Regions from separate parts of the Vibrio rhizosphaerae genome, predicted to be linked through region 1. Evidence: riboswitches for the same ligand, from Rfam matches in the RefSeq annotation. Region 1 holds a riboswitch; the other holds the start of a gene.
What was found. Region 1 has a riboswitch for lysine ahead of OCV37_RS08875 (Na+/H+ antiporter NhaC family protein). Riboswitches for the same ligand answer to the same signal wherever they lie in the genome.
Positions count from the first base shown of each region.

Region 1 (3,425 bases):
TGAGTTCAATCGTTATGAATTTAGTCGGCCAATGATGAAACAATGTTGTACTCATCCGATCAGAGTATACTCACATATTGCCCCTTATATGGGGGGACCTGAAGTGATTAAAAACACCAATGGTGCCGGTGATGCTGCATTGTCTGCTTTATTACATGACATGGCAGCAAATAGATACCATAAAATGAATGTGCCGAATTCAATTAAGCATCAATATGATTCTATTACTTATTCATCGTTCTCCCAAGTCTGTAAGTATTCTAATAGAGCAAGCTATGAAGTTTTAAGTCAACATTCACCAAGGTTATCAAAAGGTTTACCAGAAAGAGAGGATAGTCTGGAAGAAGCATATTGGGAACGATAACAAAAAATAATTCGGTGAAAAAAGTAGATAAAATGTTTCGCTAAGAATAATTGGTTTCGCATAAAGGTTCATATAATTACTCTGAATGAGAAACAATAAAAAAGGCTCCATGAGGAGCCTTTTAATATTTATGTCGCTGGAATTAGAGCGCAAAATCATCCAGAGACTTGCCTTCATCAAGGGCTTTTTGAATTACAGATGGTGTACGACCTTGACCTGTCCAGGTTTTTTCTGCGCCATTTTCATCGATATATTTATATTTCGCTGGGCGTGGTGCACGTTTACCTTTTGTCTTACCTTCGGTGGAAAGTGCAGAAATTAACGCGTCTACATCGATACCATCTTGTGCAATTTGTTCAGCAATTTGAGCCAGTTTTGCTTCTTGCTTTTCTCTTTCTGCTCGTTCTTGTTCCTCTGATTCTCTGCGTTCTTCAACGACAGAGGTCAGTTTTTCTAAAGCTTCCTCTAACTGAACGAGTGTTAAATTACGTGCATAGGCACGTAAGCTACGAATATTCAGCAGAGTTTTAGTTAGTTCCGACATTTTGTTATTCCCACAACTTTATTTAAACACAATGTAATAATAAACGCAGATATTTATTATGACAACATTAGTGAACTAATAATATATAAAAAAACTGGCAGAATCGTAAATTATTGTAAATGCCTATGTCAAATTATCATTAATTACGATGGATATCATATATGAGCTTGATTTGTTAACAGAGTTATTCATTGAGCTTAATAGGAAGCTTATTGCTTTTGTCTCCTTTTGATTTAAAGAAAGGACAAACCTGTTGCAAATGGTTTTGGTATTTGTACAATGGGCGCGTTCTAATTCGGCCATCAACATATACTGCCGTTATTCTGTCGAAGTGGTAGTGAATTGTTCTAGTCCGTGTAGAGGTGCAATCAAGATAAGTAAATCAGAGTAGGGTGATGCCAGTGACTCTGACTGAAAGGCTTTTTTGCCGAAGTGAATGTGTTTATCGGAGACCGTTCGCTGGGGTTGTTCCCGAATAGGGGCAACACTGCCATAGTCTATTTTTTTGTATAACTATGGAGCGCTACTGTAGGATTGGGTGAAGCGAGATTGCTTTTCACTTAGTTCATCTTTTTGAATGACACAGACAGGTTATTCATATAATTACAATGCAGTAGGTCTCTTACCATATTAAATTATTGGTGATTGAAGATCATGACATTAGTTGATTTTTCCTCTTCCTATATCTCTCTTGTTCCACCGGTTGTTGCTTTGGGTATGGCGATCCTGACCAGACGAGTATTGCTCTCTTTAGGTGTTGGTATCTTGTTGGGGGCCTGCCTGTTGAACGATTATTCTCTGTTTTCTTCGTTCGATTACATCCAAGGCAAAGTTTATGCGCTAGTGATTGAAGACGGTGCAATTAATAGTTGGAACATGAGTATTATCGGTTTTCTTCTCCTACTCGGGATGATGACTGCAATTTTGACGCTTTCTGGCGGGACTCGGGCATTTGCATTGTGGGCCGATAAAAAAGTGAAAGGCAATAAAGGTGCACAATTGCTTTCAGCTTTTTTGGGCGTTTTTATTTTTGTCGATGACTATTTCAATAGTCTGGCCGTTGGTTCGATTTCTCGTCCGGTCACTGACCGGTTCGGTGTTTCCCGCGCAAAGCTGGCATACATTCTTGATTCAACCGCTGCACCTATGTGTATCATCATGCCGGCTTCCAGTTGGGGGGCTTATATTATGACCATCATCGGTGGCATTTTAGTCTCCCACGGTATGACCGAATATACACCGTTGAATGCATATATTGCGTTAATTCCAATGAATTTCTATGCCATTTTTGCTTTATTAATGGTATTCGCGATGATCGTTTTTCAATTAGATATCGGTCCGATGAAGCATCATGAACATCGGGTTGCATCCGGCATCGGGCGTGATGATCAAGCAGCAGAACTCAAAGATGAACTCGATATTCAAGAAAGTGAATCAGGGCGAGTGCGTGACTTAATTGTACCGATTGTGGCACTGGTCATTGCTACCGTTGCCGCGATGCTCTTTACCGGTTGGCAGTCGCTGGCTGCTGCTGGTGAAACATTTAGTATTTTAGGGGCGTTTGAAAATACTAATGTGGGGATGTCTCTGATCGACGGTGGTTTAGTCGGATTGTTGATGGCACTCTTTTCTGTTGTGAGACAACGAATGCCGCTGGGTACCATTTTGAAAACGTTGTTCATCGGGATGAAGTCGATGTTCGGAGCAATCTTAGTGTTGTTTTTCGCATGGACAATCGGAGCCATTATTAAAGATATGCAGACCGGGCTCTATCTCTCATCCATGGCACAAGGCAATATTCCGGTACATTGGTTGCCTGCAATTCTATTTGTGTTGTCAGGGTTTATGGCATTCGCGACCGGCACATCGTGGGGAACGTTTGGCATTATGCTGCCAATTGCCGGAGATATTGCTGGTGCAACCGAGCTGGCGCTGATGATGCCAATGTTAGCCGCGGTACTTGCAGGTTCCGTCTTTGGTGATCACTGTTCTCCGATTTCTGACACCACTATTTTGTCGTCAACCGGGGCGCGGTGTCATCATATTGATCATGTTTCAACGCAACTTCCTTATGCGTTGCTAGTGGCGTTTATCTCGCTGATTGGCTATATCGTTTTAGGGCTGAGTGATTCCGTTAGCTTATCCTTACTGGTGACCTTGGCCGTATTTGCCGTCATCTGTTTTGGCTTTCGTATCCGACAGCAATCTCAGGCATGATTTGTCTTATGAAGATTATTTGCATAAAAAGTCAAAAGAGGGGTTGCAAAACCCCTCAAGCTTGTATAGTGTGAAGAAAACTTGATAGGCAAGTTAAAGATTTTTCCAAGTATGCGCGGTTTTATTATGAAAAGTTTTATTACGAACATTCATCACCATCATCATCCCTAAATTATCTTTCGGGAGATGAGCGCATACCCGGGAGATAAAATTCTCCCGGAGGTGAAATGAAAAAATTCAATGAACCCTCGGGAGTAATTCCGAGGGTTTTTTTATATGCTTTACATGAAGAAACAGCTG
Region 1 covers NZ_AP024903.1:2,077,967-2,081,391, reverse strand. Annotated here, with positions in the region: gene OCV37_RS08885 (inosine/guanosine kinase) at 1-364, shown strand, start outside; gene OCV37_RS08880 (H-NS family histone-like protein) at 507-908, opposite strand; lysine riboswitch at 1,258-1,442, shown strand; gene OCV37_RS08875 (Na+/H+ antiporter NhaC family protein) at 1,563-3,125, shown strand; His leader region at 3,275-3,401, shown strand.

Region 2 (3,425 bases), 980 kb from region 1:
CTTCTTTGGTGATCGCCTGAACCGGACAAACCGTTGCACACGGCGCGTCTTCACAATGACGGCACATAACCGGAACCGTTGTGTCGTTATTTTTCACCACGGTCAAACGCGGGTGACTTTGCAATCCGACTTTCTGGTGAACATCAGAACAGGCCGCCATGCATGTTTGGCATCCGATACACTTCTTAGGATCGGCAACTACAAATTTTTTCATAGCATTCCCTGACAGCTAAATAATCAACTCAGGGGCAATAACCATGCCATTTGTATGATTTTATTTTTATTTTATAAAAATCAACAAATTAAAAACTTACTTACTTTAAAATTCATCATTCTCGCAAGTAGTGCATCACAAAATCAATCACTCTCGACACTGGGTGTCGACACTATTGACGAACCAAAGACAACCTCAGACTGAACGAAAAAATCACAAAAAAAAAGAGGTTGGCACTGCCAACCTCTTCTGCATTTTCTTGCTTGTTCGTCGATTATTTTACCCGTTATTTTGCGGCTCAAACAGATCCTGATGCAGCTTCTGAATCACACTTTTTGCGTCATCGGCATCAACCAGAAAACACAGATTATGATCACTGGCACCATAGCAAATCATACGCATATTATAATCGCCGAGGGTACTGAAAACTTCTTTGGCATATCCCTTGGTCTCCATATGGTTACCAATTAAAGCGACCAGACTCAGATTGCGTTCGACTTCAATATGAGCGAGTTCTTCCAGCTCAGCCCGGGCAGCCGCAGGAAGCTCAGGTGCGCCACCAGCCGTATCCGTCTTATCCAGCGTGATGGACACACTGATCTCTGAGGTTGTAATCAAATCAACCGAGATTTTATGCTTGGCCAGAATTTCAAAAACCTTGGCCAGAAAGCCATAAGCGTGGAACATTTTGGCACTGCGAATGGTCACCATTGTCTGATTGGCTCGCAATGCAAGGGCCCGGAAATAAGGTGAGTTTTCAACACGTTTCCGAATCCAGGTACCGCCTTTCTCCGGCTCTTTCGATGAGCCGACAAAGACCGGAATACCGTGTCGCAACGCAGGCAGTAATGTAGAAGGATGCAGAATTTTTGCGCCAAAATTCGCCATTTCTGAGGCTTCATTGAAGCTAATTTCAGGAATCGGAGCCGCGTTCGGCACAATGCGGGGGTCAGTGGTATAAATTCCGGGAACATCCGTCCAGATTTCCAGTCCGGATGCCTGTACCGCTTCCGCAATCAGGGCTGCTGAATAGTCACTTCCACCACGTCCCAAGGTCGTGGTATTCCCCTGTTCGTCAGAACCGATGAATCCCTGCGTTACTACCAGATGTTTTTGACATAAAGGTGCCAGTTTCTCTTTCGCTTGAGAGGCCGTCACTTCGATTTGTGGTTCAGCCCGGCCATAATAATCATCTGTGCGTAATACATCGCGAATATCAAATCTGACAGCATCGATACCCCGTTCTTTGAGAACCTGAGTCAGAATATGCGTCGAGATGAGTTCACCACAGGCAACCAAATGATCGGTCAGCTTACTGCTGGTCTGGAAAGATGCAGCATCCGCGAGACTCGTTACCGTATCAAGAATCGCCTGAACCGCTTCTTTAACGGCGTCCTGCTCTTGTAACGATTCAATGATTGAAAAATGGATGTCAGATAATTGCTCTAAAATAGATGTCCGTCTTTCTGCATCCTGAACACCGTTGGCCAGTTCAACCAGCAGATTTGTCACACCAGAACAGGCACTACTGACAACAAGCTTGGTGTCCGGATTACTTTCGATGACGGCAGCACAACGACTCATTGCTTCGAAGTTTGCCACGCTTGTTCCGCCAAACTTGGCGACATTGAGTGCACTCACAGTATTTCTCCCACGACTTCCTAAAATAAAAAATGTTGTGTTGGGTAACCAACGTCCAATGTTCGAAGAGAGTATTTCTAGAGCAAAAATAGAGGCGATTCGATGAAAGTAGACCTCAGAAGCTCTTCACCAGTTAGCACTGATGACAGTTGATGGGATTCAGCCCATTCACCCGACAATCCAAATCCACAACGATGGACTGTCTCGGCACTACTCCCCCTGAATATTCTGTCTTGGAGTTGAGGCTCCACAAAATACCTGCCTGGGCAGTGCTCCTCTTCTGCTTGATAGCTTAGGTATTGAACGTTTTTGTCCTATCAATGTCAATGACAAATTGAATGAAACTGGTCATTTTTTACCCAAATACTCAGTCCACAGAAAAATACTCGACTAGACTTGTGTCGGATAGCTTTCCTGACGGATAAGCGTTAGCCTGAGCACTTGCCAGTAAGTGTCAATGAAAGGAGTCAGCTTGTGACTGTACAAAGTTTTTTTCCACCACAAAGAACACTCATGGGCCCTGGCCCGTCTGATATTCATCCCCGGGTTTTACAGGCCTTAAGCCGGCCGACAATCGGACACCTTGACCCGTTATTTATTCAAATGATGGATGAATTGAAGTCTCTCTTACAATATGCATTTCAGACCGAAAATGAATTTACGATTGCTATTTCAGCCCCCGGCAGTGCCGGAATGGAAGCCTGTTTCGTCAATTTACTGGAACCGGGAGATAAGGTTATCGTCTGTCGCAATGGCGTCTTTGGCGAACGGATGCGGGAGAATGTGGTGCGCTGTGGCGCCAACGCAGTCGTGGTAGACAACGCATGGGGAGAAAGTGTCTCTGTTGAAAAAGTCGAACAGGCAATTCAGGCACACCCGGATGCGAAAGTACTAGCATTTGTCCATGCAGAGACGTCAACCGGTGCGCTCAGTGACGCCAAAGCATTAGGTCATTTGGCAAAACGATACGGTTTGTTAACCATCGCCGATACCGTGACGGCGTTAGGTGGCGTGCCTTTAGCGGTAGATGAATGGCAATTAGACGCGGTTTACTCCGGCAGCCAGAAATGTCTTTCCTGTGTGCCCGGTCTCTCCCCCCTGACCTTTTCTCCGGCTGCCATTGAAGCCATCAAAGCCCGGAAAACGCCGGTCCAAAGCTGGTTTCTCGATCAAACCTTGGTCATGGGCTACTGGAGCGGGCAACAAAAACGCAGTTACCACCACACCGCCCCCGTCAATACCTTATATGCGCTTCATGAATCACTGGTCTTGTTGCAGGAAGAGTCTCTGACGGCCGCATGGCAACGCCACCAGCAGATGCATCAACAACTGAAACAAGGGCTGGAACAACTGGGGCTGACGTTTGTCGTGGCAGAATCAGAACGCCTTCCCCAATTAAATACGGTCCGCATTCCTGAAGGGATTGACGATGAGTGGGTCAGAGGATATTTACTGCGTCAGTATAATTTGGAAATCGGTGCAGGACTGGGACAGTTTGCCGGGAATGCATGGCGAATCGGGCTCATGGGATATAGCGCCCGATCCGAAAATATCGCACTTTGTCTGAAAG
Region 2 covers NZ_AP024903.1:3,062,484-3,065,908, forward strand. Annotated here, with positions in the region: gene OCV37_RS13380 (4Fe-4S dicluster domain-containing protein) at 1-214, opposite strand, end outside; gene lysC (lysine-sensitive aspartokinase 3) at 494-1,855, opposite strand; lysine riboswitch at 1,967-2,143, opposite strand; gene OCV37_RS13390 (pyridoxal-phosphate-dependent aminotransferase family protein) at 2,330-3,425, shown strand, end outside.
Region 2: it holds a riboswitch for lysine, as region 1 does, so the genes downstream of both, lysC (lysine-sensitive aspartokinase 3) here and OCV37_RS08875 (Na+/H+ antiporter NhaC family protein) in region 1, are expected to answer to the same signal.